DNA from 4 places in the [Roseibacterium] beibuensis genome. Region 1 is predicted to be linked to each of the others. Evidence: riboswitches for the same ligand, from Rfam matches in the RefSeq annotation. Region 1 holds a riboswitch; each other region holds the start of a gene.
What was found. Region 1 has a riboswitch for cobalamin ahead of ABD923_RS00065 (DUF4198 domain-containing protein). Riboswitches for the same ligand answer to the same signal wherever they lie in the genome.
Positions count from the first base shown of each region.

Region 1 (7,710 bases):
TTGTCGACCCCGACAATTTGAACATTGCCACGGTCCTCATGGCGGGCGTGCCGGATCCGATCGAAGTCACCCTTCAGACGACCGCATTCGCAGACATGACCTTGGGCGAGGTCTTGCAGTTGGTCGCCGAGTATCGTCGCGAGGATCCGCACGTCACTGAACTTTATCATGATCGCCTTATGGAAGCGCGGACACGGCGTTACGCTGACATCTCGTCCATCGGTGTCGAACACGACCTGCCCCGCAGCTATTCGACCATCGAGGAGTGCAAGGCACTTGCCAGGGCGGTCTTCGCAGGCGCCCGGGTTCCCCGCACAAAGCAGCTAAACAGCACAACCTCTCCAGACGATGTCACCAACTTGGCGCAAAGCGACGGGGTTTTCGCCATCGGTGAAGAACCCTCGATCATTGAAGGGACGGCTGAAGAGGTGCCCGGAACCTCCGAGCCGTCGTCGGACGAGCAGCCCACTGACCATGGGACACAGGAGGAAAAATCTCAGGGCACTTCGGCGAGCAACCCACCTCCCTCCAAGGGAAATACGTCTCGCACACGCAAGTCGCAGTCCATGAAATCTGCGCGTCCTTCCAACCTCAAGGAGTTGAAGTAATGTCATTCGTCAACGAGGCGGTGGTCGACGTTCGAAAGCCCCTGATGGAGGCCCGCTTTCCGTTTAACCGAGCGCAGGACCTGGCCGAGGCCATGACTATGTGCGTCACGGAATACTATATCAAAGCCTCGATTGGCGGTCGTTTTGAAGCCTCCGGGATTTTGGTGATCGGTGACTCCCGGCAAGGAAAGTCGACCGAAATCGATGCCATGTTGAGGCGCCTTAACGATGGATCAACCACCATGCCCGATGGGCGTCCGGCTCGGGTCATTTCATGCCTTCTGTCCGGCAAGGTCACCTGGAAAGATCTCGGCGTCGAAATTCTCGAAGTCCTCGGATACCCGCTGCGAGGGCGGCACTCGCAAAGCGAGATTTGCTCCAAGGTCAGAAAGTATGCGGAGCTTCAGGGCGTGGTTGGCATTCACTTTGATGAGTGCCAGCACGTGTTCACGGAAAACGACAGCCTGACCAACCAGAAATTTCTGGATAGCTTCAAATCCCTTTTGAAGGATCATCAATGGCCGCTGATGCTGATCTTCTCCGGAGTGCCCAGCCTCGCCGCCCAGATTCAGAAGGAAGAGCAGCTCTACAGGCTCCTGCGCACCGTGAATTTTTCCGGCATCGATCTCGCGAGCACAACCGACAAAGACGAGCTCCTTCATCTTATCTTCAGCTACTGTGACAAGGCGCAGCTTGAGTTCGATGACTTCGAGTTGGACGACTTCCTCGACCGCTTGGTTTTCGCGGGATGCCAACGATGGGGGCTGGTGATCGAGCTGTTGATCGAAGCTTTGACGGTCACCCTTAGTGCCAATGAAAAGATCTGCACTATTGACCATTTCGCCGAAGGGTTTTCGCGCCGCACAGGTTTGCCATTTGGCTACTCGCCCTTCACTATGCCGAACTACCGAGAGGGTTTCAAACAGCACAATTTGCTCGACGCCTACGAGACGACCCGACGAAAGAAGATGCCCCGGAAGAACTGACCACTTGGCTTTTTCATAGATGGACGGCCCGCCTCGCGCGGGCCTTTTTTGTTTTCAGCAATGTGAGGTGTGCATGGTTATGGTTCGAACGTGCATGCTTATGCCATCAGATTTCGATGAAGCTTTATTTTATTGTTTTATTTCATTATATTGGAGGGGAGAGGTTTGATTTCGAATCACCTGAGCGTGCATACATATGCCCCATCCACAGCGAATTTGGATGGGGCATATGTATGCACAAAACGGATGTTTTTGATGCACGCCCTGTCAAGGATTTTTCGCCCTTCTCGGCCAGAATTCAGCTAAGGGCTTGTTAAAAAATATAACTAATAGGTGGACAGGAAAGTCCCAGCCGCCTTGAGGTTTTCCGCCGTACGAAATTTCCGATCGCCGGGGCATGCGATCGATACTTCAACTTAAAAAGATTCCTGATGCTGCCTCGCCCTGAGCCATCCCCGCGCAAGCCGTGCGGTGTCCGGGCCAGCGCGGTGAGGGGCAGGGCGTCGCTCTACCGTTTCGTAGAGCGGATCCAGAGCGTAGCCCACAAAAGGCGGCAAACGAGACAGCGTCGAAATCCTCGATTTCGGGGAAACCGTTCCAACCTGCAGTCCCCATTAGGCGGACACCCGTCTCGCCGACCACTAAGAGGAGCGGATCTCGGATGTTTCAGCCAAGGCCGAGGGGCTGCCGGGTCCGATCGCGGCCCGGCCGGGCTGGGAGGCCATACCGGCTGTACGGCAGGGTCGCCTACGGTGAAAACGATGCACGCGCCGGAGCCTCGCACGGGATCGGGGCCGGTCTCGAGCCTGGTGTCCGCGTTCTGCCCCACGCTGCGGCAATCCCCCATGGCGCCGGGAAGCCAGGTCAGGAGGCCTTCGGGAAACGGCATGCCAAGGGGCTGGACCCGGCTGGGCTGGCCGGGACGTTGCGCCACGTGCGGCAGCCTCAAGCCGATCCAGAGCACCGTCGCTCAGCGCATAGGTCGACATGACAAACGAGGCGGCATGGTTTGGCTGCCGAGATCAACACCCGGAATTGTCAAATGGTCGCGGCACTCGCTCCTCCGCCCCATGAGTCGTCTATTGACCGGACACGGGGCGTGGGGCATCAGGTTGGTGTGATCGGTTCCGCCCCGTTCTGGGGTGGAGGCAAGAGGGAACGCGGTGGGGTGTGAGGTCACACCGAACCCGCGGCTGTCCCCGCAACTGTGAGCGGCGAGTTCGGCTGACAACGCCACTGGAGCGATCCGGGAAGGCCAGCCAGAGCATTGACCCGCGAGCCAGGAGACCTGCCGGTCATGCGTGTCCCCACCGGGACGCGGCCACCTGGACGCCGGGGAAACGCGTCGGGCATGGGCGCGTCACTCCGGTTGCGCGCTCCCGCCAAATCTCCCCGTCCGTCCTTTCCAAGCGCGGCTTCTCAGCCGCACGACAGAAAGAGGACGTAGATGACCCTTCGCACGACAATCTTCGCGGCTGGTGTCGCTGCCGCCCTGCCGATGGCGGCATCGGCGCATTTCCTGCTGAATTTCACCGAACAGGCGGTGATCGAGACACCCGGTGAAATTCCGGTCAAGCTGATCTTCTGGCACCCGATGGACAACGGCCAAGTCATGGACCTCGCTATGCCGCGCGAGTTCTACATGATCCACAACGGTGAGCGCACGGACTTGCTCGATACGCTCGAACCCGCAGTATTTCAGGGGGCAGAGAACACGGGCGAGGCCTTCCGTGGCTCGGTCCCGATCCGCCGGTCGGGCGACTACGTCTTGGTGACAGTGCCCGAGCCCTACTATGAGGAAAGCGAGGACATCTACATTCAGCAGATCGCGCGCGTCTTCCTGAACCGCAACGGCCTGCCGACTGATTGGGACGGCATCATGGGGCTTCCGGCCGAGATCCAGCCCCTGAACCGTCCCTACAACGTGCTCGTCGGTTCGACCTTTACGGGCCGCGTGCTGTCAAATGGCGAACCGGTCGCCGGGGCCGAGATCGAGATCGAATACATGGCCTCCGAGCCCGACATCGCGGTCAGTGCCACGACCGAACCGACGGTTGCCGCGCCCGCGGGCGGCACGCTGATCGCGATCAGCGATGCAAACGGTTATTTCACCTTCGGCATCCCGACGGCCGGGTGGTGGGGTTTTGCCGCGCTTGGTGTCGGACCGGAGACCGGGTTCGACGGCCGCGAGTTGTCGCAAGATGCCGTGATCTGGATTCACGCGACCGAGTTGGAGTGAGATCATGCACATTGTTGACGGGGCGCTTGCGAACGAGGTTGTCCTCGGCGGGGCCGTCGTTGCCGCTGGCGGGATCGCGCTGGGGCTGAAAAAGCTGCCGCTGGAAAAAATTCCGGCGGCGGGCGTTTTGTCGGCCACGTTTTTCGTGGCCTCGCTGATCCACGTTCCGATCGGCCCCTCTTCGGTGCATCTGATCCTCAATGGTCTGGCCGGGCTTGTCCTCGGCTGGGCCGCTTTTCCCGCGCTGTTCGTGGGGGTCTTGTTGCAGGCCGTCTTCTTTGGCTTCGGCGGATTGACGGTGCTGGGGGTGAATACGCTGAACATCGCCCTGCCGGCCGTTCTGGTCGGTATCCTCGTTGGTCCGGTGATTGCGCGGGCCTCGCCCGCGATGGGCGCGGTCTGGGCCGGGATCGGCGGTGCCTTTGCCATCGCCGCCACAACGCTGCTGGTGGCTGCCTCCCTGATGCTGTCAGGAGACGAGTTCGTCGCTGCCGCACAATTCGTTTTCTTTGCGCATATCCCCGTCATGGGGATCGAAGCGCTGCTTGCCGGAGCGGCGGTCTACCTTGCCCGGCAGGTGAAGCCCGATCTCTTCACGACCATGAAAGGAGCCAAGGCATGATGCGCGCTCTCATTTTGGCACTCGTCCTGGTTGCAGCCCCCTTTGCCGCGCTGGCCCATAATGTCATTTCATCCGTCTTTCCGGCGGGCCGCGAGATCGAAGGGGAGATCGGGTTCTCCAATGGCGAGATGGCCGGCAATCGGCTGGTCGAAGTCTTCGACGCAGAGGGAAGCAAGCTGGGTGAGGTCATCACGGACGGGGACGGTTTCTTCCTCTACACGCCCACCGAGGCCGTCACCCATGTTTTCCGCGCCGATCTGGGCGCGGGCCACATTGCCGAAATGGAGATGGCTGCGGAAGATGTCGCCGCGATCATGGGCGTCGCCGCACCGGAAACCGAAGCGGTGGCCCAAGCTGGCCCGGACGCACCGGCAGGCGGGGGGATCATGGTGACCTCGCTGACAGACGAGGAACGCGCCGCCATTGCGGAAGCTGTGCGCACGGAAATGCGACCGCTGCGCCAAGAGATCACGGCCTACAAGAACCACAACGATTTCCAGACCATCCTGGGCGGGATCGGCTATATCATCGGTCTCTTCGGTCTTGGGTTCTACCTTGCCGCCCGCCGCAAGCTGGCGGCCTGACCCTTGGCGACAATCCTCACGCCACAGGCCGCCGCGCTGGGGCCGAACGGCGATGTGCCTGGCTGGCTTGGCGGTGTTGACCCGCGTGCGCGTATCATCGTGGCCGTCGTTTATGCCGTGGTGGTGGTGGCTTGCTCCCGGATCGAGGTGCTCGCGCTCGCCTTCGCACTCTCCGTCGCGCTGCTCCTGGCCTCGCGTTTGCTCATCACCCGAACCCTCAAGCGCATGGCCGCCATGGACGGCTTCATCCTCTTCATGCTGGTCCTGCTGCCCTTCACCGTGCCCGGCGATCCGATCTTTGCCGTTTGGGGTTTCACGGCCAGTTGGCAAGGGGTGCTCCATGCTGTCGAGATTGCGTTGACCGCCAACGCCGTGGTGCTTGCGCTGCTGGTGCTTGTAGGGACACTGGAGCCGGTGACACTCGGCCATGCGCTCCATGCACTGGGGATGCCCGAGCGGCTGGTCCATCTGTTGATGTTCTCTATCCGCTACATCGGCACCTTGCGCGAGGAATACCTTCGCCTTCGCACCGCGATGAAGGTCCGCGGTTTCCGGCCCGGCACCAATTGGCACACCTATCGCAGCTATGGCTATCTGGTCGGCATGATGCTGGTGCGGGCCGTGGAGCGCTCCGAACGCATCCTCGGCGCGATGAAATGCCGGGGCTTCTCGGGTCGGATCGTGATGCTGCACCGGTTCGAGGCGACGCGCAGCGATCTGAGCTTCGGATTGGCCGCAGTTGCGGCCATGGCGGTGCTACTCCTGCTGGATTTGGGTCCATGGCGCTGATCGAGTTGGAAGGCATAAGCTTCGGCTACACGAACGCCGCACCGGTCCTGATTGACGCCTCGCTATCGCTTGGCACAGGCGACCGGCTGTCGATCACCGGGGCGAACGGTGCGGGCAAATCGACGCTCCTGAAGCTCATTGTCGGCCTGCTGACGCCCCGGGCCGGCACGATCCGCGTTTTCGGCGAGGCCCGCCGCGACGAGCCCGATTTCGAGGAGGTCCGCCGCCGTGTCGGCCTCGTCTTCCAGGATGCCGACGATCAGCTGTTCTGCCCCACCGTGGCCGAGGACATCGCCTTCGGCCCCCTGAACCTCGGTCGCAGCCGGGACGAGGCGCTGGCCATCGTCGATGACGTTCTGACGCGGCTCGACCTGATGCGGCTGCGGGATCGGATTACACACCACCTGTCCGGCGGGGAAAAGCGCCTGGTGACGCTCGCAACTGTCCTTGCGATGTCGCCCGAGGTGCTACTGCTCGACGAGCCGACCAATGCACTCGACGTGGACAACTGGGCGCGGCTGGTCGAGATCGTGAATGCGCTGCCGCAGGCGGTCCTTCTGGTCAGCCACGACCCGGCCTTTCGCGACGCCGTCGCCCCCCGCGCGCTGCACCTGTCGGAGGGACGGCTGGCGCCAGTCTGACGTCCAGCCGCTGGTCGGCCAAGACGGGTGCAGATCGTCGATGGTGAAGGGGCGCACGTGCCGGTGCCCACCCCGCACATGGGGATCGTCAGGGGACAGGTCGGGGTGATCATGCGCGGTCTCGACCGGGTCATCCGACGGCCAAAGCCCGAGCGCCGCGGCCAGCGCCCCCGCCGTCGGCCCAGGGCGACCCGGTCCTCAGCCGCCAGTAATGGCCGTTCAAGACCCGCCGGTCATCGACCCGCGGCACCCCGCGCGGCTTGTTCGGCAGAAGCGGTGCGATGATCGACCACTCGGTATCGGTCAGATCGCAGCGACGCTGGGACATGCTGTTCTCCTCTTTGCCAAAAGCGAACCAGCAATCCGGTGACACCGCTCGTCATGTATGAGTGCCCTGTCCCAGGGCTTGCGGGCAAGCCTGCGCATCGATGCGGGCGTTCACCCGCAGGGGCGGGTCGAAGGGATCGGTCAGCAGGGTCTGGTGGCCTGCAAGTGCCGCCGGATCACGCCCCCCCCCCCGGGAAGGAAGACCATGCGCCAGGGTGAGATGCGGAGCACCGGACAACCAAGGTCTGCCAGTGCCTCGAGGTCGGCGGGGCCCAATTGGCCGAAGGCCGCCGCGACAAGAAGCCCGCCCGGAACCGGGCCCGGCTGCGGTGACGGTGAAGCCGGATTGGGTGCCAGGGTTGCAGCCGGGCCGGGCGGCAGCGCGTTTCCGTTCGCAAAGCGCCCACCACACGCCCGCGCCCGTCGCGACCGACACCACCGGACGCGATGAACCAGCCGGCAAGTTTGAGGGCGAAGTCAGCCGTTTCGCACGCGCCTTGCGCCTCACGCCCGGTGCCAAGGCCGTCCGCGCGCACGATCAGGCGGTCTTCCGAAGCCTCGATGCGGATATCGCCGCTCACCTCCGAGAGCTGACGTTCCGACCCGGTATCCACAACAAACCCGGATTGCGAAAGAAGAGCCACGACCTCCGGCGCGCGCAGCCCCGCGGCAAGATCGGATGCGATCTGCGTCCCGGGATCATCGTTGTCCAAGCTCCTCAAGGGATCGACGGCGATGCTACGGCGCGCTTCTGCCGACGGGTCATCGTCCAGAAGATCAAGGCGCGCCAAAGCGTCCGGAAGCGGTGCGTGCTTGCCTCGGTCACGCCGCAGAGTTGCAGGTTCGCCCGGTTCGTCAGGTCGATTCCCGAAATCGCGAACGGCAGCGGCAAGCCCATGGGCGTGGCCCGGAAC
Region 1 covers NZ_BAABHW010000001.1:11,990-19,699, forward strand. Annotated here, with positions in the region: gene ABD923_RS00055 (hypothetical protein) at 1-608, shown strand, start outside; gene ABD923_RS00060 (ATP-binding protein) at 608-1,594, shown strand; cobalamin riboswitch at 2,700-2,904, shown strand; gene ABD923_RS00065 (DUF4198 domain-containing protein) at 3,042-3,833, shown strand; gene cbiM (cobalt transporter CbiM) at 3,838-4,455, shown strand; gene ABD923_RS00075 (cobalt ABC transporter permease) at 4,455-5,039, shown strand; gene cbiQ (cobalt ECF transporter T component CbiQ) at 5,043-5,828, shown strand; gene ABD923_RS00085 (energy-coupling factor ABC transporter ATP-binding protein) at 5,819-6,469, shown strand; partial or broken gene ABD923_RS00090 (transposase) at 6,645-6,797, opposite strand; gene ABD923_RS00095 (hypothetical protein) at 7,515-7,710, opposite strand, start outside.

Region 2 (7,710 bases), on a different contig from region 1:
TGACAGGATCATTACCCGCTTGCTCTCGTCCTGCTGGAGGGCGTCGACAGTCGGCTGACATTTTCTCGACTTTGTGGAGCCGTCGAACGTCAAGACGGATCCCGGGAAAACGGCTTCGATCTGGGCCTTTATCGTCTCGATCACCGACTTGTGGTGCGCGAAGATGACCATCTTCGGCCGCTCCTGCGTATCCATGAAAGCCAGTTCCCATTGGCGCAGCTCCTCGATAAGGGCCGCGGTCGCATAGGGTGCCTTCACGTCGCCGAGGTTGCGTCGCACCCGGGCGATTTCCTGGAAATCCGATCTGTCTTTCGGGATGCGGGCCATGAGGTCAATGACGAGCGCTGCCCGGGACGAGTTAAGGCGACAAGGGATGTCGATGCGCGCGAGCTTTTAGCGTTAAGGATCCCAAGGCAGTAAGCCGCTCTTTCAGGCGGCCCTTTACTGTCAGGCTGCCACCGGGATCGATCTCGTCCCTTCCGCCGGTTCCCGGAGCAGATCAGGAAGCGTGCTCCAGAAACCGAGAATGAGGCCCCATACCGTTTCGGAGATCTCGGACAGAAGCCAGACCGACAGGATCAGGTTCACGATGGCTGCGACGAGGACGAAACGCCAGGTCCACAGATGCGCGCGCAGGTCGGCTGAGCGCGCCTTCAGTCCGAAAGCGGCCAGGGCGAGAACCGGCATGGGCGGCAGAAGGGGGATGAGGGCCGGAACGAGAGCGATCTCGTGGATCTCCCGATCGACAAGCCAGGACGTCAACCTTCTGTCGAGCCACGGGGGCAGCCTCAGGCTTCCGATCGCTTGGCCGGCCGCAGCACGTCCGCAGGTCGGGCACCGCTCCCGTGCGAGACCCAGGCCAAGGCAGGTCGGGCAGGTTCGCTTCCCCTGGCGGGTCATGCCGGCCGCGTCTGTGCCGCAATGTAGGCCTGGTGGCGATCGCGGAGCTCCTTGGCCTTGGTGTAGGCGTCGATCATCGACCAGATGTTGATGATCCAACCGAGGAAGACGAGCCAGAGCAGAATGCAGCCCAGGATCATCAGGAAGCCCTTGCCGACATCGCCGTTATAGAACTGGCCAAGTCCGACGAAAAGGAAGGACAGCAAGAGCGCCAGCCCGGGCGACTTGTTTGCGCCCGGATCCACCAGCGCCGCGGGCTGTTGAAAGGTATTGGTGACCTGGACGACCGTACTGCGATCGCTTGCGGTCGCGACCTGCGGCTCCGGCCCGGGCTGGGGCACAGGCGCCGGCTGGAAAAACTTCCGGATCGCGACATCCATCTCGGCAGCAACCCATTCCGCGCTGGCCTCCCGGCGGATCTCCGTGTCCGGCTCAAGACGGCCATCCTCGGCAAAGGCCTTGAGCTGGTGGCCGGTATAGGGGCCGTAGTCGCGCCCATCGACGCGCATGAACCACTGGCCATCCAGGGGGTGGGGTGGTGCGGTTGGCGGTGCGTCGGCCGACCGGGTGGCCGGCAGGGCGCCGTCTTGTCGATCGTCATTCATGTTGTCGTTCCTCATGGTTGTCACGGGCAATTTTTGTCTCCGCGTTGCCGATCTGAAAGGCTTGCGCCTGGAGGTCGGCCCCGATTGGACACGGGTGTTGCCGGTTTGCGTCGTCAAAAGGCAGGGTGTTCTGGCTCCTCGTCGGGCATCATGTCGCCAAGAACGCGGAACCCGCTTTCGTAACCGAAGAGATCGCGCAGGATCATCGCGCTGGCCGGACCGGTCTCGATATGCATGCGCTCCATCATGTCCCGCTCTTTCTCGGCGCGCTCCTCCTCGCTCTCGTAGCGCGGCTTGCGGATGGATCTGCTCTCGTCGATCTTCAGGATCGCCTTGCGGATATCGGGGTCGAAGAAGGAGGTCTTGCCCTCTTCTGGGCCGGGCTCCTGCGCATCGGGGAGGGTGCGTCGATCCCGCGCCTCGCTCACAAGCATCGGTGAGGGGCAATCGAAGCTTCCGGCCAAGGTTCGACCCCTGATCTTCTCACGGGTGACGAGCCGGTATCCCTTCCGCCCGTTCGCGGCAGCCTGCATGGCGCGTTCGATGATGCCGGTGGGGTTGCGATAGAGGCCCTTGGCGAACCGGGTCACGGCATCGCGGTTCTCCAGCCCGGTCGCGAGCGCAAGCGGATCGATGCTCAGGCTGAGCAGGCAAAGCCGCTGGTCGCCTTCATGATCGAGGTACATCATGCCGAGGGCCCAGACGAGCCTCGGATGGGAAACGTATTGCGGCGCACAGCAGTTTCGCCCAGCCGCACTTCTTCCCGCTTCTCATGCGAAGTACCGCGACTTCACTCGGGACCTGTGTCATTCCGGTACGCTTTGATCTTGGTCTGCTCTGGATGTCGGCTTCTAGCTTGGCTGTGTGGCACAATCTTCACCGCAGCGAACTTCCGCTTTCCGCCCCCTATGTAGACCACGTATGGCTCAACTGGGTGATTTTGGCGGAATGTCCGCTTCGGTGTTGAGGCAACCGGGAACAACGGCGTGAAGGCCCTTGATGTCAGACCGTTGACGGCTTCTGAGGTGCGGAAACCATCTTGGCCAGTTTGAGGAGGGCCGTGGCGGCGGCAGCGCGCGGCACTTTATCGTTTGCGCCGATGGGCCACGCAAGCGCAACTGCTTCGAAGCCGGCTTGTGGTGTAGCCGGGTGAATAGGATTTCGACCTTCGTCCGTTACTTCGTTAAGGTCACGGACTGATGGGGCTTTGCGATATCGCGCGCATCTTGCCTGCCGCCGCTCGCCCGCTTATGCAGCGTCCGCCGGGTGCCCCGCCAAGCCGGGGAGAATCGGGAAGTCGGTGCAATACCGGCGCGGGCCCGCCGCTGTGACGGGGATGCCGCAGGCACGATGCCACTGGAGCGATCCGGGAAGGCGCCTGCGCGCAGATGACCCGAAGCCAGAAGACCGGCCCGGCAAGATGGCCGCCCCGCGTGGAACCCGAGGCGGCGCTGTCAAACCAGGAGGGCCACCATGCCCGACACCGCCCCGGCGGCGCCCGCATCCGCGCGCCGCTTTACCCCAGAAGACCGCGACACGATCCACGACCTGATCCGCAACCGCCGAGACGTGCGCGACGAGTTCCGCCCCGACCCGATCCCCGACGACGTCCTGCGGCGCATCCTCGACGCCGCCCATCACGCGCCGTCCGTGGGGTTCATGCAACCGTGGAATTTCATTCTCATCCGTGACCTCGAGCGTCGCCGCGCCGTGCATCGCGTCTTCGAGGCCGCGAATGCCGAGGCCGAGGCGATGTTCCCAGAGGGTATCCGCAGCACCTATCGCGGCCTCAAGCTCGAAGGCATCCTGAAAGCGCCGCTGAACATCGCCGTCACCTGCGACCGCGACCGCTGCGGGCCGGTGGTTCTGGGCCGTACCCACAACCCCGAGATGGATCTCTATTCCTCGGTTTGCGCGGTTCAGAACCTGTGGCTTGCCGCGCGCGCCGAGAATGTCGGCGTGGGTTGGGTCAGCATCTACAACGAGCCCGACCTGCGCCGGATCCTCGCGCTGCCCGACCACGTGGCGATCGTGGCCTACCTGTGTGTCGGGTTTGTGGATGACTTCTATCCCGCGCCCGAACTGGCCCTCAAGGGCTGGCGCCAACGCCTGCCATTGGACGCGGTCGTAATGGATGAGATCTGGCAAGAGGACCACTGAACCACAACGCGGCGGTGGGGCTTGGGGCCCTGCCGCCCAGCATGAAGTCCACCTCCGCATCCTCTTGCTGCAACAAAAAATACGTGTGCGCTGCCGTCTGTTGCACCTCCGATACCGCCAACCAAGGGGGTGAGATCGCGTACTTATTCGCCCGGAAGACCGTAAAGTTCGCCAACCTCCGGTTCCATTGCAAAGAATGGAGCCGAACATGCCCTCGACCCGAATGATTGGCGGCCTTTCTTGAGACGTAAGCGGACAACACCGGATAACCGTCGTGAAACCTCTGTTTCTCCTCGCCGTCCGGTATGACAGGCTGCCGCGCATCGACGCGGACCGTCTCAGGCAGGTTGTTTGCGCATCTGTCCGCACGTGCGTTTGCGGATCGTCCGGACAGCGGCAAGATCCCTCTGGGTCCAAATCGGCAAGGTGAGTGGACGCCGGTCTTTGGTCCTTTCTCAGACTCAAAACGCCCCGCGATTTCACGCAGGGCGTCTTGTGGTGGGTCTGCAGGTCAATCAGACCTTGGCCAGAATATCGTCGACCGTCTTGCGAACCTCTTCCTTGGATTGGCCCAGCTTCTGCTGAAGCACGCCTTCCATCTGTTCGCGGTCGCCCTTGGCTTCTTCGAGATCGTTGTCGGTCAGCTCGCCGTAGTGTTCACGCAGCTGGCCCTTGATCTCGGTCCATTTGCCTTCGATCTGGTCGCGGTTCATCGTCATTCTCCTATCAGCGGTAAGACTTGATTACTGGTTCTGGGCGAGATCGGTGTCTTCTTCCGGCGGCTCGATCTCGAGCGTGGGAACGGTCACTTCGGTCTCGCCGACCTCGATATCCCCGGTCTCGGCCTCGAACTCGGGCATGTTGCCGCCTTCGACCGAGATTTCCGGCAGCGCGGCCTCTTCGGTCTGGTCGATATCGACAAGGTAGACGGCGGCGCCGATGGCGACGATTGCGGCGACAGCGATACCAAGAATAGGTGCGGTTTTCATGGCTTAGCTCCTGTGTTGCGGTTCTGGACACTCAACACGGATGCCCCGTCAAAGGTTCCCGACGGGCAGGGGTCACGCGAAGGTTCCGCTGTATTTGACCGGCACCGTGATGAGCTGCCTTGCAGGGCGGTCGCCGCAATGCTTCGCCAGGTCGTCATCCGTTTCGCATGCCGTGTGTCGCAATCCGGCGGCAAGGTCCCCGACGGCCTCGGCCCCCAGATGCCACCCGGCATCGCGCGGCACGCTTGTGTCTGACAAGGAGAGCGCGTCGATCCGGGCCTCATCCGTCAGCTTGCCCAAGGGGTATTCCACCGGGTCCAGCCCGATACAGACAAGCAGATCGGCACTGTGGATGGCATGATCCACCTAATCTTCGGCCGGAAGGCCGAAGGCCCCGAGGTTCTGAGGGTGATGCGCGGGCAAGATGCCCTTGGCCTTGAAGCTGCTTGCCATCGGCATCCCGGTGCCCTGCAACAGGGCCGCCAGGTCATCCGCCGCCCTGCCCCGTGATCGCCAAAACGGGCGCATGATCGAGCGTGGCATCGGCCAGCCCGGTAACAAGGTTCGACGCCCCGGGCCCGAGCGTGGCCAGACAGGCCGCGGGCCGCCCCGTCAGGCGGCCATGAAGGTGGCCCCCTGTTCGTGGCGGCATAACACGATGTCGATCTTCGACGCCGCCAGCGCGTCCATCAGGTCGGTCGTTTCCTCGCCGGGAAGCGCGTAGACCGTGTCGATCCCGCCCGCGACAAGGCATTCGACGAAAAGCTCTGCACCTGTCATCACCTGCCCCCTCAGATCGCGCCCATCGCGGCGATGGCCTGCGCGACCTTGCGGAACCCGGCGATGTTGGCCGCGCGGGCATAGTCGATCCGGCCACTCTGCCTGCCTTCGGCGGCGACGCGGTCATGGATGCCCCGCATGATCTGCTTCAACTCGCCATTGACCTCCGCGGCGGTGGAAAAGCGGCGATGGCTGTTCTGGCTCATCTCCAGCCCCGAGACGGCCACGCCCCCCGCATTCGATGCCTTGCCCGGCGCGTGGTGCAGGTCGGCGTTCTCGATCACCTCCCGCGCGACGGCGGTCAGCGGCATGTTGGCGCCTTCGGCCAGGATCTTCGCACCGTTGTCGACGATGCGTTTTGCCATCTCCTCATCCACCTCGTTCTGGGTGGCACAGGGCAGCGCGATATCGGCCTCGTGATCCCACGGGGCACGGCCTTCCACGAACCGCGCACCGCAGCCTTTTGGCGGATCGGCGATGTCGCGGCCTTCCTGCTTGCGCTGGCGCACCCAGTCGATTGTGTCTGCCGTCAGGCCATCCTCGGCCACGAGGCTGCCCGAGGTATCCGAAAGCGTCATGACCTTGCCGCCCAGGGCGACCGCCTTCTCCGCCGCATGGGTCGCGACGTTGCCCTTGCCCGAGATCGCGATGCGCTTGCCGCCAATCTCCTGGCCCTGTTCGGCCAGCATCGCCTCGACGAAATAGACAAGGCCATAGCCCGTCGCTTCGGTGCGCATGGCGGAGCCGCCGAAACTCTGGCCCTTGCCGGTCAAGGCGCCGGTGAACTCGCCATCTTGCGCCTTGTAGGCCGCGAAAAGCCACCCGATCTCGCGCGTGCCGACATTGATGTCGCCCGCGGGAACATCGCGGTCCGGGCCGATATGGTGGGCCAGCTCGCGCATGAAGGCCTGGCAGAAGCGCATGATCTCGGCATCGCTGCGGCCCGTCGGGTTGAAATCCGCGCCCCCCTTGCCGCCCCCCAGCGGCAGGCCCGTCAGCGCGTTCTTGAAGACCTGCTCGAACCCGAGGAATTTCAGGATCGACGGGTTGACTGTCGGGTGGAACCGCAGCCCGCCCTTGTAGGGTCCGATGGCGTTGGAATACTGCACCCGCCAACCCCGGTTGACCTCGACCTCACCGGCATCGTTCTGCCAGACCACCCGGAACCCGATCACCCGATCCGGCAGGGCGAGACGGTCCAGAACGCGGGCATTGGCGAACTCCGAATTGGCCTTCTCGATGGTGATGACGTCGCCCGCCACATGCGCAACGGCTTGGTGGAACTCGGTTTCACCGGGGCTGAGGGCTTCGACGTGGTCCATGTAGCCTTTCAGCAAATGCTCGCGGTTCGCCATGTTGTCTTGTCTCCAATTCCGACAGTCGCGCATGAAAAAGGGGCGAGCGGCCGATAGGACCACTCGCCCCTGATGCAGTATTTTCGTTTACGGCGTGCGGCCGCGGATCGCCCGGGCGACCATCGCGATCACGAACAGCGCGATGAAGATGAAGAAGAGGATCTGCGCGATGCCAGCCGACGCGCTGGCGATACCGCCAAACCCAAACAGAGCGGCGACAAGCGCGATAACGAGAAAGGTAAGTGCCCAACCAAGCATTGGATTATCTCCTGTTCAGCTACTGAGGAGATAACCCGGACCGGTGCCGGTGGTTCCCGGAAAACCTAGAAAACCGCCAGTTCCCTGAGTAGCCGCGTCACGTCTTCGGTGCGGAACGGTTGCGCCAGGACATGCACGCCGCACGTCGCGACCGCGTTTTCCGCGCCCGGTCCCGTCAGCGTACCATCACCGTCGAACACCACCACCGGAACACCGCCATCCGCCCAGGCACGGACATGGTCCGCCGACAAAATGTCGGGGACGCGCCCCGCGACAAAGGCAATCCGGATATTGCCACGCACCTCATCTGCCAAAGCGGGGACGACATCGACCTTCGTCGCACCGGCGGAGATCAGGATATCCTGAAGATCCTGCGCCACGAAGGGGTCGGGATGCACGATCAAGCAGCACGGCTCTAGGGTGGACTGGTACGTCATCGAACGCCTGACACAGGAGGGCACGCTGTGCCCGGTTAGTTAAGTGTTGCCTCGGGATACGGCGCTCCTGCCGCGAGGCGATACTGCCTGACATGCGTGGAAACACAAGTGACGCTGACAATTCTTTTGCTCGATGGGGTTGCGGGGGTGCATCGCGCGCGGAAACGCGAAAACGCCCGGGCAACTTCCCGGGCGTTCAATGTTTTCCAAGGGTTGCAGGTTGGGT
Region 2 covers NZ_BAABHW010000007.1:1,441-9,150, forward strand. Annotated here, with positions in the region: gene ABD923_RS17340 (C-terminal helicase domain-containing protein) at 1-327, opposite strand, end outside; gene ABD923_RS17345 (hypothetical protein) at 448-900, opposite strand; gene ABD923_RS17350 (DUF4339 domain-containing protein) at 897-1,505, opposite strand; gene ABD923_RS17355 (hypothetical protein) at 1,619-2,194, opposite strand; cobalamin riboswitch at 2,754-2,935, shown strand; gene bluB (5,6-dimethylbenzimidazole synthase) at 2,979-3,665, shown strand; gene ABD923_RS17365 (CsbD family protein) at 4,181-4,378, opposite strand; gene ABD923_RS17370 (hypothetical protein) at 4,409-4,654, opposite strand; gene ABD923_RS17375 (hypothetical protein) at 4,727-5,020, opposite strand; gene ABD923_RS17380 (hypothetical protein) at 5,021-5,182, opposite strand; partial or broken gene ABD923_RS19175 (thiamine pyrophosphate-binding protein) at 5,142-5,434, opposite strand; gene gdhA (NADP-specific glutamate dehydrogenase) at 5,446-6,789, opposite strand; gene ABD923_RS17395 (DUF1328 domain-containing protein) at 6,877-7,047, opposite strand; gene ABD923_RS17400 (ANTAR domain-containing protein) at 7,113-7,484, opposite strand.
Region 2: another riboswitch for cobalamin. It lies ahead of bluB (5,6-dimethylbenzimidazole synthase); the one in region 1 lies ahead of ABD923_RS00065 (DUF4198 domain-containing protein).

Region 3 (7,710 bases), on a different contig from region 1:
AGCCAGGGACGGTCAAGCGTGACGGCGATCATCGCATCACCTCGAGCGGCTGGAAGATCATACCATTGGGGCCGTCCTGAACATGGGCCGAGATGCCGAAAACGTCGTGCAGGTTGCCCGGCGTCAGGACGGTCGCAGGCGCCCCATCGGCCACGATCCGGCCCTGGTGCATCATGATCAGCCGCGTGCAATGCCGCGCGGCCAAGCCCAGATCGTGCAGGGAGACGAGAACCGATTTGCCCTGCGCCGCGATGCTGCGGAACAGGGTCAGCGTGGCGATCTGGTGGCCGGGGTCCAGCCCGGCGATCGGCTCGTCCGCGAGGATCAGGGGGCAGTCCTGCGCCAGCGTCCGTGCGATCAACACGCGGGCCTGCTCGCCGCCCGACAGGTCGGTTGCGGCGCGTTCCTCGAACCCTGTCAGGCCCATATCGGCGATGGCGCGCCGAACCGCGTCGTGATCAGCCTCGCCCGGTTTCTGACCGCCCGACAGGTAGGGCACGCGCCCCAGCATCACCAGCGTCTCGACCGCCACGGGCCAAGCGATTTCGCGCGCCTGCGGCATCCAGGCGGCGGCCTTGGCGCGGTCGCGCGGTGTCATTCGGGCAAGCGAGGAACTGCCCTTGAATGGCAAAAGCCCCAAGGCCGCCCGCAGAAGGGTCGTCTTGCCCGCGCCGTTTGGCCCGATCAGGCCGACGACCTCGCCCTTGTCGATGGTCAGGCTGGCCGTGTCGACCACGGGGCAAGACCCGCGCATCACCGTCAGGTTCTCGAGCGACAGGAGGGTCATGCCATCGCCCTCCGGGTCTTGTAGATCAGGTGCAGGAACAGCGGCGCCCCCACGATGGCCATCAGGACCCCCAGCTTGAGGTCGCGGTCTGGCAGAACCAGCCGCACCGCGATATCGGCCGCCAGAACCATCGCCGCCCCGCCCAGGGCCGAGGCCCAAAGCAGCCGGCCCGGGCGCGCGCCCACGAAGGGCCGCAGGATGTGCGGCACGACAAGCCCGACGAACCCGATGGCCCCGGCCACGGCGGTGGCCGCGCCGACGCTGGCCGCCGTGCCCAGCACCACCGACAGGCGCAATAGCCGCAGGTCAATGCCCATCGCCTGCGCGGCGTCCTCGCCCAGCGTCAGCGCCTCCAGGCCCCGGCCCGTCAGCGACAGGAGCAGCCAGCCCACGGCCATGAACGGCAGCGCGATCCAGACATGCGCAAAGGAGCGATCCGACAGCGACCCGAGCATCCAGAACACCGTTTCACTGACCGCGAAAGGGTTGGGTGACAGGTTCAGCGCAAGCGAGGTCAACGCCCCCGCAAGGGCCGAAATCGCGATGCCGGCCAGGATCAGCGTGATTGACCCGCCGCGCGGGCCGGCCAGCAGCAGGATCAGCATCACCGCGATCAAGGCCCCGATCAGGGCCGCCAGCGGCAAGGCAAGGGCGAAGAGCGTGGCAAACCCCGTTTGCAGCGCGATCACCGCGCCCAGCGCCGCCGACCCCGATACGCCGATCAGGCCCGGTTCCGCCAAAGGGTTGCGCAGGTAGCCTTGCAAGGCCGCACCCGACAGGCCCAGCGATACGCCGACCATGACGGCGAGGATGGCGCGGGGCAGGCGGATTTCCCGCATCACCAGCGTGACCGCATCGCCCTGTCCGCCGACCAGGGCCCTCAGCGAATCGCCAAGGCCGAACCCCGCCGGCCCGATCAGAAGCGAGAGGGTGAACAGCACGAGGACCAGCGCCACGAGACCGGGCATGAGGAGCCGCCGGGTCATCGCGCGGCCTCCATCTCGGTCCGCAGGCGGGTCAGGTTTTCGAGGGCATTGATGACATGGGGCGTGCCGCAGACCCAATCCGGCCCGCTGACCGTGCCTCGGCCGGCCGCGATCACCGCTTGCAGCGCGGGGTGGCGCAAGATCTCTTCCGACCGCGAGGCGCCCGCATAGGGCGTGCTGCCGATCACCAGTTCCGGCGCGGCCATGGCAAGCAATTCCAGCGCCAGCCGCCCCGATGCGCTGCGCCCCAGTTCTTCGGCGATATGGGTGAATCCGGCTGTTGTGAGGATGTCGTGCGACAGCGTCCCGGTGCCAAGCGTATAGCCGTTGGGAAAGTAGAAGGCCGCGCGGGGGCCGGTCGCGGCATGCGTCAGCCGCGCAAGATCCGTCTCGAACGCGGCAATCAGGGTCTCTGCCCGGGTTTCGCGGCCAAGAAGCGCCCCGACCTCGCGCAGGCGATCCGGCACGTCGACAAGGCGCTGCGTGATCGCGATCTGTTCCACTCGCACCCCGAGGCGGCGCAGCATGCCCACGGTCGCCGGGTCGGAATAGACGCCGGCCAGGACGAGGTCGGGGTCGAGCAGGTAGATCTCTTCCGCGCTACCGAAGTTGATGTCGTAGGCCGCCGCTTCCTCGGCCATGGGGGAGGTCAGCGGATCGACCGCGACCTGGCTGACCGAGATCAACTGCCCCGGCGCGGCCAGCATCATCGCCAGTTGATCCGTGCACAGGTTCATCGACACGACCCGGGTGGGGGCGTCCGCCCATGCCGATGTAGCGGCGGCGAGGGTCATCCCCGCCGCCACCGCAAGGCGCTTCAAACGATCAGAAGCGCGAGCGCAGGCCAATGTAGAACGCCCTGTCGCTGGTGCCGTAGCCGATTGCCGTCTGGTACTCCTCGTCGAAGACGTTCTCGATCCTCAGGAAGGCCTCCGTGGTGTCGTTGACCGCGTAGCTGAAGGTTGTGTCGACAACGGCATAATCGGGAACGTCAACCGGCGTTCGTTCGTAGTTGGGTGCAGGAAAGACGACGTCTTGCCTGTCAAACTCGAATTGAGCGGTCGTCGCCCAGGTAACACGCTCTGCAATTGCTGCATTGAGACCAAGCACGAGGTTATGGCGCGGCACACGCGGCAGACGATTGCCGGCCCGGTCCTCGGCGTCCGTGTAGGTATAGTTCGCAAAAGCCGACAGGGTGTCGCTCAGCATGTAGTTGGCGGTGAGTTCGTAGCCCTGCGTGGTGCTGGTGCCGGCTACTTGGTTGTAGCCGCCGCCTGAGAAACTGATCAGGTCGTCGATCTCGGTGTAGAAAACGGTCGCGCTAAGGTTCAGGTCGCCGAACGCCTGTTCGATGCCCAATTCGATGCTGCGGCTCTGCTCGGGTTCGAGGTTCGGGTTGCCGTAGAATCCGGAATACAGCTCGTAGAGCGACGGCGCGCGGAAGCCCGATGCAATCGACCCGCGCAAAACAGTGCCTTCTGCCGGGCGCCATGCGCCGGCAAGACGACCAGTGGTTTGTCCGCCGAAAATCGAATGATCGTCATAGCGCAGCGAAGCCGAGAGGTCGAAACCGCTACCCAGTGCCGCGACATATTCGGCAAAGACCGCGGCGGTATCCACGCCGCCGGAATCGGAATCGGCGTCGAACTCTTCCTCGGTCAGATCAAGGCCGAACGTCAGCGTATCGGCCGTGCGTAGGTTGGCGGTGCCGAGATATGAGTATGTCATGCGCTCGCCGAGATAGTCTTCGGTGAAGCCGCCGGGGTAATAACGCTCGGTGCGCGATCCGCTGATGGACAGCTCGTGTTCTATACCGAAGGCGTCAAAATTGGCGTAGGCGCGCAGGCCGGAGCGCTCGCCTTCCTGTTCATCGGCGGTATCGATGGAATCGTCGATCTCGGTAAAGCTGTCGATGTAGAAGGCGCTGAACCCGATGGTCAGAGCCTCGGTGGTCTCAAATTCACCCGCAAGAATGAGGGTGGTGGACTGGTGGCCGTCCTCTTCGGTGTTGCCGTCATTTTCGTCGGCGGCCGAGAAACCCTCTGTCGTCAGTTCCGTGGCGGAGAAGGACAGCGTTCCGCGCTCGAACCGAGTGCCAACGCCGAAATTCAACAGGTAGGTCTCGTAGCTGCCGGCTTCGACGCCGACCGTGACCTCGGTGCCCGGTTCGTCAGGGGCCAAGTCGGAGGTGATGTTCACCACGCCGCCGATGGCTTCGGACCCGTAGATGGAGCCTTGCGAGCCGCGCAGGATTTCGACACGCGTTGCCCCGGTGCCCAGAAGGCTGCCGAAGTCGAACCCGGTCTGGGAGGAGGACGGATCGGTGATATCTATCCCGTTCAGGTAAACGGGTATGTAGGACGTCCCGAGACCACGAATGCGCAGTGTGGTGCTCGACCCGACCGGGCCATTCTGGCTGACTGTGAGGCCGGGCACGGTCGCCAGCGTGTTCGATAGTTGGATATCGCCGGGATAGCGCAATTCTTCGGTCGTCAGCACATCGACCGATACGCCGGTGCGATCCTCTTCGATCTCGGTCAGGCCCGCCGAGAAGATAACCTCATCCAGTTGGAAAAAGGCGTCCTGCGCCAAGGCCGGGTTGCCGGCAACGAGTGCGGAGATGGCGGTCAAAGCCAATCGTTTCGTCATGTATGTCCCTCCTTCGATACCGGTATGGCGGCATTCGGACTCGTTGGTGTATGTCATCGGAGGGGTTCGTCCCTCCGCAGACGGTGCAAATGCGTCACCACTACGGAAGGGTCCGTTGCCCATGGCGCCACCCGCGCCCGGACAGGGTGATCACTTCGGCAGGTCTCCTGACTTCGCGGGTCGTTGCGTGAAACGGGCCTTCCCGGGATGTCCCAGTGGCATGTGCCGTCCACACTCGCCGCTTACAGTTGCGGGGGCAGTCGCGGGATTACACCGCGTTCCCTATTACCCGAACGGTTTGCGCCGTCCGGACCGAAGCGAGTCCCCGGATACGCGCGCCGGGGCATTCAAGCAAGGGTTGAACGCGGCACTTCGGTTCCCGAAACCGAAATGTCACAGGTTTCTGACAGGACTCGCCGGGCGTCCTGTCAGACGATCCTGACCGTGCCGCGCCCTGGAAGGCCGTGTTTTCGGGTCACTTGGGCTGGCCCCAGCCACCGCCACCGGGGGTCAGCATCTCGATCGCATCGCCGATGCCCAGCGCGACTTCGGCATTTCCGGCAAGGCGCTCGCGCGTGCCATCGGCCCGGAGAACCCAGTTTTCCCCGATAGCCCCCTCGCCACCGCCCGCGCGCCCCGGAACAGGCACCTCCCGGTGCGAACAGAGCGTCGTGATCGTCATGGGGTCGAGGAAGCGCAGCACCCGGTGCATCCCCTCTCCACCGCTCCATGCGCCGATGCCGCCCGATCCGCTGCGATGGGCCATGCGCTCAACCCTCACAGGGAAGCGGGTTTCCAGGATCTCTGGATCGGTTGCACGCGTATTCGTCATGTGGACCTGCACGCAGGAGGCGCCATCAAACCCCGGCCCGGCGCCCGCGCCGCCCGCGATGGTTTCGTAATTCTGGATGCGGTCATTGCCCCAGATGAAATTGTTCATGGTCCCCTGGCTGCCCGCGATCACGTCCAGCGCGCCATAGAGGCATTCGGTGATCGCCTGGCTGACCTCGGTGTTGCCCGCGATGACGGCGGCGGGGTGGACCGGGTTGATCATGCTCCCCTCGGGCAGGATGATCTCCAGCGGTTTAAGGCACCCTTCGTTCAACGGGATCTCGCGCCCGACCAGCGTGCGGAAGACATAGAGCACCGCCGCTGTCGCGATGGCCTTGGGGGCGTTGTAGTTGTTGCGATGCTGCGGCGAGGTGCCGGTGAAGTCGATCACCGCGCGGCCTGCCGCCTGATCGACGCGGATATCGACCTTGATCTCGCTGCCATCGTCCAGCGGGTAGGTGCAGGCCCCGTCCTTCAGCGACCCGATCACGCGGCGCACGCTGGCCTCGGCATTGTCCTGCACGTGGCGCATATAGGCCAGAACAGTGTCTAACCCGAAGGTTTCGACCATGTTCTGCACCTCGCGGATGCCGGTCGCGTTGGCGGCCACCTGCGCCTCCAGATCGGCCATGTTCTGGCCGATGTTGCGGCAGGGATAGCGGCCCGAGGCCAGCAGCGCCCGTGTCTCGGCCTCGCGCAGGCGCCCGTTTTCCACCAGTTTGAAATTGTCGATGACGACGCCTTCCTCCTCGATCCGGGTCGAGTCGGGCGGGGCGGATCCGGGGGTCTTGCCGCCGATATCGGCATGGTGGCCCCGGCTGCCGACCCAGAAGACGATCTTTTGCCCGGCCCTGTCGAAAACGGGTGTGATCACGGTCACATCCGGCAGGTGCGTGCCGCCGTTGAAGGGCGCGTTCAGCATATACGCGTCGCCCTCGGCGATCTGTCCGGCGTTCAGGCGCGCGACGGTGCGCACCGCCTCGGACATGGAGCCAAGATGCACCGGCACATGCGGGGCGTTCGCCACAAGGTTGCCATCGGAATCGAACAGCGCGCAGGAGAAGTCGAGCCGTTCCTTGATGTTCACCGAATAGGCCGTGTTTTGCAGTGTCGCGCCCATCTGCTCGGCGATGTTCATGAAAAGGTTGTTGAAAACCTCCAGCATCACCGGGTCGGCCTCGGTCCCAAGGGCATGTTCGGTCGCCTTCGCTTCTGTTCGTTCCAGCAAGAGGTTGCCCAGCTCATCGACCCGCGCCTGCCAGCCCGGTTCGATCATGTTGGTGCCGGTCGCCTCGGTGATCACGGAAGGTCCGGCCACCGTTGTGTCGACAGGCAGGTCGTCTCGGGCGTAAAGGGGCGTGTCATGCTGCGCCCCGGAGAGGTGGACAGAGAGCATATCGCGCGGTGCAGGGTCTTTTTCTGTGGTCGGCAAAGGGGCGTCGGGCGCATCGGTCGACCCGATGGCCTCCACCTCCAGCATTTCGAAGACAAGGTCCCGTTCTGGCGCGGCAAACCCATACCGCGCGCGATGCGCGTCTTCGAAGGCGGCCCGCAAATCGTCGGCACTGCCAAAAGGGACGGCCAGGGCCTGGTGCGAGCCGGCATAGCGCAGATGGGCGCGTCTCTCGATCCGGATGCGGTCGGCCCCGATGCCCTGTTCCGACACCTCGGCGCGGGCTTGGTCCGCCATCTCGGAAAGTCTCTGTTCCGCCTGTGCGAACCGATCCAGGCCTTCATCGAACTGCGCTTCGCGCAGCGCGCGGATATCGGCCAAGCCCATCCCATAGGCCGACAGGACCCCGGCATAGGGATGGAGCATGACAGTCGTCATGCCCAGCGCATCCGCGACGAGGCAGGCATGTTGCCCGCCCGCGCCGCCGAAACTCGCCAGCGCGTATTTCGTCACGTCATAGCCGCGCTGCACGCTGATCTTCTTGATCGCGTTGGCCATGTTCTCGACCGCGATGCGCAGGAACCCCTCGGCGACCTCTTCGGGAGATCGGCCATCTCCGATGTCCTCGGCCAGGGCCGCGAACTTCTCGCGTACGATATCGGCATCCAGCGGCTGATCCGCATTCGGCCCGAACACGGCGGGAAAGTGGCGGGGCGACAGTTTGCCCAGCATCACGTTGCAATCGGTCACGGTCAGGGGCCCGCCGCGCCGGTAGCAGGCCGGGCCGGGGTCGGCGCCCGCGCTTTCGGGACCCACCTGCAAGCGCCCGTCGCGGTAAGACAGGATCGATCCGCCCCCGGCCGCGACCGTGTGGATATGCATCATCGGCGCGCGCATCCGCACGCCCGCGACCTCGGTTTCGAAGCTGCGCTCGTACTCGCCTGCGAAATGGCACACGTCGGTCGAGGTGCCGCCCATGTCGAAGCCGATCAGCTTGTCGAACCCTGCCGCCTGCCCGGTGCGCACCATGCCGACAACGCCGCCCGCGGGCCCCGAGAGGATCG
Region 3 covers NZ_BAABHW010000003.1:289,914-297,623, forward strand. Annotated here, with positions in the region: gene ABD923_RS12835 (adenosylcobinamide amidohydrolase) at 1-32, opposite strand, end outside; gene ABD923_RS12840 (ABC transporter ATP-binding protein) at 29-787, opposite strand; gene ABD923_RS12845 (FecCD family ABC transporter permease) at 784-1,773, opposite strand; gene ABD923_RS12850 (ABC transporter substrate-binding protein) at 1,770-2,567, opposite strand; gene ABD923_RS12855 (TonB-dependent receptor plug domain-containing protein) at 2,599-4,422, opposite strand; cobalamin riboswitch at 4,563-4,754, opposite strand; gene ABD923_RS12860 (hydantoinase B/oxoprolinase family protein) at 4,898-7,710, opposite strand, start outside.
Region 3: another riboswitch for cobalamin. It lies ahead of ABD923_RS12855 (TonB-dependent receptor plug domain-containing protein); the one in region 1 lies ahead of ABD923_RS00065 (DUF4198 domain-containing protein).

Region 4 (7,710 bases), on a different contig from region 1:
GCACCTGAGCCGCGCGCCGGGGCGGCAACTGGCGCTGGCCGAACACGCCCGCGACAATGCGGTCAAGCTGGGCGCCTATGCCCTGCGCACCCTGACCGAGGACGGGCATCCGCCCGCCCCGTTCAAGCCCAAGGCCTATGACCACCGCTTCATGCATCCCTCGTGGGAGAAACTGCCCTACGCGCTGTGGCAGCAAAGTTTTCTCGCCACGCAGGATTGGTGGGACATGGCGACGGGCCATATCCGCGGCCTGCGCCCCGACAATGCCGACCGCGCGCAATTCATCGCGCGCCAGACGCTGGACCTGTTCGCGCCCTCGAATTTCCCGTGGCTGAACCCGCAGATCATGGAAGAGACGCTGAAACAGAACGGGCGCAACATCGTCGAAGGGTCCGAGCATTACTTCGAGGACCTGATGCACACGCTGACGCAGGAACATCCCGACCAGCCCGAGGGCTACCGCGTGGGCGAGGACCTGGCCGCGACGCCGGGCAAGGTGGTGATGCGCAACGAGATCTGCGAACTGATCCAGTACGCGCCCGAGACCGAGACGGTGAAATCCGAGCCGGTGCTGATCGTGCCCGCGTGGATCATGAAATACTACATCCTCGACCTGTCGGCCCATAACTCGATGGTGCGCTACCTCGTCGAGCAGGGCTTTACCGTCTTCATGATCTCGTGGCGCAACCCGACGGCCGATATGGCGGAGCTTTCCCTCGACGACTACCGGCGGATGGGCGTGATGGCGGCACTGGACGCGGTCAGCGCGATCGTTCCCGACACCAAGGTCCATGCCAATGGCTATTGCCTTGGCGGCACGCTGTTGGCGATCGCGGCGGCGACCATGGCGCGGGATGGCGACGACCGGCTGGCCTCGATCACGCTGATGGCGGCGCAGACGGATTTCGCGGAAGCAGGCGAGTTGCTGCTTTTCACCGACGAGTCGCAGGTGGCCTTTATCGAAGACCTGATGTGGGACCAGGGCTATCTCGACCGGCCGCAGATGACGCGCACCTTCGCCACGATGCGGGCCGAGGACCTGATCTATTCCCGCGCGGTGGCGCGCTATTTCCTCGGGCGGCCCGACATGCCGTCGGATCTGGGCGTGTGGAACAACGACACCACGCGGATGCCGTCGCGGATGCATTCGGAATACCTGCGCGGCCTGTTCCTGGAAAACCGGCTGACGGCGGGGCGCTATGCCGTCGAGGGGCGGGTGATCGCGCTGAAGGACATCAAGGCGCCGATGTTCGTCGTCGGCACCGAGACCGACCACATCGCGCCGTGGCGGTCCGTCTACAAGGCCAAGCTTTTCACCGATGGCGATTTCCGCTTCTGCCTTGTGAAGGGCGGGCATAATGGCGGGATCGTCAGCGAACCGGGCCACCCGCGCAAGCATTACCGGCTGGGCCATCGCGAACCCGGCGCGCTTTACATGGACCCCGACACCTGGCTGGAGCAACACGAGCCAACCCCCGGAAGCTGGTGGATCGCCTGGGCCGCGTGGCTGGCCGAGCACTCCGGCGGAGAGGGTCCGCCGCCCGCCTTGGGCGCCGAGGGCTACGCGCCGCTGGCCGACGCGCCGGGCGACTACGTGTTCGAGACCTGACGCCATTCCGCGCTTGACCGGCAGGTGCCGGGGGGCCTACCGATTGAGGCGATGGTTCCCCGTGCACCGCACGGGGTGAAAAGGGAACGCGGTGCGGGCAAAGCCCCAAATCCGCGACTGCCCCCGCAACTGTAGGCGGAATGCGACCCCGAATATGCCACTGGGCCAAACGGCCCGGGAAGGTCGGGCAAGCCATGATCCGCGAGTCAGGAGACCTGCCATCGTCGATTCACCCAAGGCCCGGGCGGGGTGCCCCGGAGAAGGAGTTTTGCGATGATCTGGTCCGACGAGACCCATTCCTACCAGGCGACCATGTGCCCGCGCATCGGCGGCCCCTGCCCCGAGGCGGCCTGCCTCGTCAAGAGGCTGGCGCAGAGCCTGGCCACGGTCCGCCCCTTCACCAAGCCGGATTTCGAAGTGGCCGGGTTCAGCCGTCTGGATGGTTGCCCGCAATCCTGCGGCGCGCAGTTCGTCGCGAACCACCGGCGCGTGCGCCTGTTCTGCGGCGTCGAGATGGACACCGAACTCGCGCCCCTCGACGCGATGGCGGATGCGATTTTCGGCAATGGCGATGACGGCGTGGGCCTGAGCACGGCAAGCCTGCCTGCACGCCCCCTCGCCCTGGTCGAGGCGCGGTCGATCGCCTGAAGGCCCGATGGCTCAGGCGTGGATCACGCCCCAGCGCTCGATCAGGGCCTGTTGCAGGCGTTTGGCGCGGCCATTGTAGCTGCGCCCGCCGGGCGGGCGTTCCATCTGCGCCTCGGTCAGGGCCGCGCGCCGGTCGAGATCGGCGCAGAAGATCGCAAAGGCGAGGTCGCGCCCCGTGGGCAGGCGGACATAGCCCGCCAGCGTCGAGACGAAGTTGAGCGTACCGGTCTTGGCGACCACCGAAAGCGGGTGATCGGCCACGGGGTTGCCCGAGGCATCCCGCATCGGGATGTCCTTCATCAGGTTGCGCAGAAGCCCGTTCGGCCCGGCGCTGACCAAGGCGCGGGTCATGTCCTGCGGGCGGATGCGGCTGTCAACGCCAAGGCCCGAGTGATCGACGAAATGCGGGGTGCGGGCGCCAAGACGCTCTTCCATCCAGGCGGCCATCTCGGCCCCGCTTTCGGCCAGCGTGGCGGGGCGCACCCCGCCCGCCTGCGTCGCCAGGAGGCCCACGACCTCGGCGGTGAGGTTGGTGGACCACAGCATCATGCCACGCAGGATATCCTCCAGCGGCTCGGAGACATGTTCGACCAGCACGGCGGCATCCGTGGGCGCGCCTTCGGAAAAGGCCGGCCCGTCGAGCACGATGCCGTAGCTGCGCGCGATGGTCTGGAACACCTCGGCCATGTAGGCGGCGGGACGGCGGGTGGGCAGCCAGCGCGCGCCGCCATTGCCAAGCGCGCCGCGCGCCACGGTCCATTCATCGCGGGCTTCGGTATCCTCGTAGGTGTAGACGGGATAATCGCGATCCTCGATCACCATGCGCGAGGTCTGCACGCCGGGGGAATAGCTGGCCGAACGGGCCTGCATGGTGACGGTGTAATCGCCGTTCTCGCGCGTCCATTCGAAATGCACGCGGTTGAAATTGAGGTTCATCGACGAGATCGACGGGTTGTAGCCCGCATGGGGAAGCTGGCCCGGGTCGATCTGGTAGATCGTGGGCAGCGCATCGGTGGCAAGGCGCAACTGGCCCGTCACCTCGCGCACGCCGAAATCGGCCAGCGACCGCGCCATGCCCGCCAGCGCGTCGGTGTCGAAGAGCGGATCGCCCGAGCCGATCAACCACAGGTCGCCATCGAGGCGGCCATCGGCCAGCACCCCGTCCGAGACCAGCCGCGTGCGGAACCGGTAGCCGGGGCCGAGCCGGTCGAGCGCGTAGGCCGTCGTCACGGCCTTGGCAACGGAGGCGGGCGGAAGACCGTAGAGCGGGTGGCCGACCTCGAGCATCTCGCCGGTCGTCGCGTCGGCCACGGCAAAGCCGACGCGCCCGCCCAGGTCGGCGCGGGCGATGATGTCGGCGGCATCGGGGATGGTGCGCGCAAGGAAACCATCGGGCCGGACCAGCGGTCGCAGCGACCGCTCGGGTGCGCTGGCCCATGCGGGGCCGGCAAGGCTTCCGCCGACGGAGGCTGCTGCTCCGCTTAAAAACGCGCGTCTCGAAACCATTTGGTCAAAAAATCCGTAATGTCGCGAAAGGTTAACCAGAGCGGCGCGGTCGTCTCAAGCCCCTGCCCGGAGACCGGGATGCGACCCCACGCAAAGGTGATCGCCGGCAGAAAGGCGGGTTTCCGACGCCGCGTCAACAGGATAGAGGCAAGCGCCATGAGGTCCGACACGCTGCGCGCGCTGCCCCTGATGCTATTGGCCATGGCGCTGATCCCGGCAGGGGACACGGCGGGCAAGCTTTTGACCGGGGGCGAGGGCGTGGCGCCGCTTTGGGTGGCGTTCAGTCGATTCGCGCTGGGTGCGGTGATCCTGGCGCCCTTCGTGCTGCACATCACGCCGCCGCGCATCTTCCTCGACTGGCGCATCTGGCTGCGCGCGCTGTTCATCGCGGGCGGCATCGTGTCGATCCTGACGGCGCTGAAGACCGAGCCGATCGCCAATGTCTTCGGCGCGTTCTTCGTCGGGCCCATCCTGTCATGGCTCCTGTCCGTGTGGCTCCTGCGCGAAGGCTTTTCCTGGCCGCGGCTGGGGCTGGTCTGCCTGGGGTTCCTCGGGGTCATCCTGGTGGTGAAACCGGGCTTCGGCATGACGCCGGGGCTGGGTTTTGCGGTGCTGGCGGGAATTTTCTATGGCGCGTTCCTGACCGCCTCGCGTTGGCTGGCGGGGGTGGCGCGGCCCCGCGCGCTGCTGATGAGCCAGCTGGTGATCGGGGCGCTGGTGCTGGCGCCGCTTGGCCTGCCGCAAACGCCTGAGATCACGGCGCGGGTGGGCTGGCTGACGCTGGCCTCGGCGCTGGGGTCGATGCTGGGCAACCTGTGCCTGATCCTTGCGTTGCGCATGGCGCCGGCCTCGCGGCTTGCGCCCTTCGTCTACACGCAGTTGATCGCCGCAACCTCGCTGGGGTGGCTGGTCTTCGGGGTCTGGCCCGACGCGCTGGCCTTTGCCGGGTTGGTGATCCTGCTGGTCTCGGGGCTGGCCTCGCTGGGATTGCGCGAGCGCGCGGACTGAGGGCCTACCAGTCGCCGCGCGCGCGGATCTCGGTCGAAGAGATATCGACCATCGGCAGGTTCAGGAAACACCAGGCTGGAGTCTTTGCCCGGCCCAGAAGAGGCGCCGCGCTGGCGGGCAGGCGTGCCCAATCGTAGACCTGCGCGGCCTTGGCGGTGCGCGCCGAGATGCGCTGACCAGGGCGGGCGAGGACGCCCACGGGCGTGGTCTCCATGATCCAGCGCCAGTGTTGCCAGCGGTCGAACTGCGCAAGGTTGTCGGCCCCCATCAGCCAGACGAAGCGCACGCCGGGATAAAGCGCGCCGAGGCGTTCCAGCGTCTCGGCGGTGTAGCGGGTGCCCAGATGCGCCTCGATCCCCGTCACCTCGATGCGCGGGTGCCGCACGAGCGCGCGCGCGGCGGCAAGGCGACGATCCAGCGGCGCGGGGCCGGAGACTTTCAGCGGGTTGCCGGGGCTGACCAGCCACCAGACGCGGTCGAGGCCGAAACGCTTGAGCGCCTCGCGGCTGACATGGGCATGGCCCGCGTGGGGCGGATCGAACGACCCCCCGAACAACCCGATCACCTGGCCGGGCGCGGCATATGGCATGACATGTCGCAACATCGCCCGCCCCTTACTGGGTTTGCTCGGCTTGGGGAAGGTTATGCACACGTTGACTTGCCCGGGCGGGCCGTCATGATCCGCGTATCTTTCCGGTCTTTTCCTTGGAGATTTCCATGATCCGCCGTTCCCTTTCCGCCCTTGCCCTGTCGCTGTGCCTTGCCCTTCCGGTGCAGGCCGACCCGCGCGCCGATGCCGAGGCCATCGTTGGCCTGACCATGACCGAAGACCTGTTCGGCGCGGTGATGACGGCGCAAGGCCCGATCATCGCCTCGGCCATTCAGAACGATCTGCGGGCGCAGGGAATCAACCTGGCCGATCCGCAGCGCTTCACCGCGATCCTGACCGAGGTGATGCTGTCGGAGTTCACCCGACGCATGCAGGAAGAGACCGTGCCGGTCTACCTGAACGCCTTCACGGCCGAGGAACTGGCGGGGATCCTCGCCTTTTACCGGTCGGCACCGGGACAGGCGCTGCTGGCTCAGACCCCGATGCTGACCCAGCAGGGGGCAAATATCGGCAGCCGGGTGGGGATGGAACTGGGCCCGATGCTGGGCCCGCGCATGGCGGCCCGGCTGGAGGCCGAGGGCATCCAGTTGACGACCGACCCGGCGATGAACCAGCGCCTGATCGACGCTTTGCGCTGAGGGGCGGCGCCGGGGCCACGCGTGGCGCGGCCCCGGGCCTTTTCTGAACGGATGTGCCTTACGGGCCGGGACGGGCGCGCTTGTCGCCCGGGCCAGCCCGGTCAGGCGGGGTGTCCGCGCCCGTCACATCCATCACGAGTTGCACGGTATCGCCGACAGGCACGTCAAGGAGCCTGCCGTAATCCACCTCCCGCGCGCCGCGCAGGGCGACGTCATCGGCTGAGGCGGTGGCGAGCCGGTGCACGTCGAAGAGATGGGTCGCGACACCGCGCATCACGCGCGGCACGAAGATGGCGCCGCCGATAATCACCAAGCGGCGGCCGGGATCGAAAGCCATGGCTTGGCCTCCTTTCATCGGATCGGGCACACCCCCGTCGGCCCGGTCGCGCAGCACGCCGGGGGGCGGGGGTGGCCCGTCAAATCTCAGCCCCTCGGGTCAGAAGAACCGGAAGGGATCGAATGGAACTGGGGGCGCCTGCGGTTCGGGCCGGCAATGATCGCGCGGCGGCAGGCCGACATCGCGCCTGAGCGCATCCGGCATGTCGACGGTGCCTCGCGGTCCTCCGGTTTGCGGTCGACGGACCCGCGCCGAACGTTGGGCGACCGTGAAGGGCCGTGCGAACCACGTCCGCAAGGCGGACAGGCGAAGGATGAGTGAATTGCTGTGCATGTCTGGCTTTCCTCTGGTGAAGAAAGCCGCCACGTGAGGAGGCATCCGGAAATGAAAAAAGGCCGCGTCATGTGGCGGCCTTCGGATTCGGACAGGAATACGCGCGCCGCGGTTACGGGGTCGAGAGCTCGAAGCTCTTTCGAATGGCGTAAATCCGGTCCATGGGACACTCCTTGGGTCTGAGTGGGAGATTTATAGCCCGACGATGGCGAAACGACCAAGCGCTATTCTGCAAGGCGACGGGACGGGCGGAAAACCGCAGCAATTCGGCAACGGCGCCGTGGGCGTCAGGCGGCCCCGTGCTGCTCCGCACCGCGGGACTCGAGCAGGAGCCCGAGGCGGTTCATGCTGGGCACGTGGTCGGTGATGACCTTGAGAAAGACGAGGATCGGCACGGCCAGAAACGCGCCCGCCACGCCCCAGAGCCAGACCCAGATCGTCACCGTCAGCAGCACGACGAGCGTGTTCAGCGCCAGTTGTCGCCCCAGCGCCATCGGGGTGACGAACTGCCCCTCGATCGAGGTCAGGACGAAATAGGCCAGCGGGCAGAGCAGCGCCTGCCCCGCCGTGTCGAAGGTGACGAGCGCCACGGCGGCCACGGCGGCGATGCCGAGGATCGCGCCGAGATAGGGCAGGAAATTGAGCAGGAAGGCCGCGATGCCCCAGACCAGCGGATAGGGCATGCCCAGCGCCCAGAGCGACAGGCCGACCGATGCGCCAAGCCCCGCGTTGATCACCGTGATCGCGGCAAGGTAGCGCGAGACCTTGTGCTCCACGTCCGAGATGATGCGGCGCGCGCGCATCTTGTCGGACCGCGAGGGCAGCGCGGCGGCGATGCGCGCCTCGAGCGTGTCGCCCGCGCCCAGCATGAAGATCGCCAGCACGAAGGCCAGCGCCAGCGAGGTGCCCGCCCCCGCAAGGCTGGACACCATCGTGCCGAGGAAACCCGGGCCTTCGACCACGACCTCTTGCGGCTGGCTCGGGCCGCCCTGGTCGCCCTGCGCCATGTCCTGCACGTCCT
Region 4 covers NZ_BAABHW010000004.1:57,696-65,405, forward strand. Annotated here, with positions in the region: gene ABD923_RS13390 (PHA/PHB synthase family protein) at 1-1,609, shown strand, start outside; cobalamin riboswitch at 1,645-1,846, shown strand; gene ABD923_RS13395 (hypothetical protein) at 1,883-2,257, shown strand; gene dacB (D-alanyl-D-alanine carboxypeptidase/D-alanyl-D-alanine endopeptidase) at 2,270-3,763, opposite strand; gene ABD923_RS13405 (DMT family transporter) at 3,920-4,771, shown strand; gene ABD923_RS13410 (nicotinate-nucleotide adenylyltransferase) at 4,776-5,375, opposite strand; gene ABD923_RS13415 (DUF2059 domain-containing protein) at 5,489-6,019, shown strand; gene ABD923_RS13420 (hypothetical protein) at 6,078-6,356, opposite strand; gene ABD923_RS13425 (AI-2E family transporter) at 6,977-7,710, opposite strand, start outside.
Region 4: another riboswitch for cobalamin. It lies ahead of ABD923_RS13395 (hypothetical protein); the one in region 1 lies ahead of ABD923_RS00065 (DUF4198 domain-containing protein).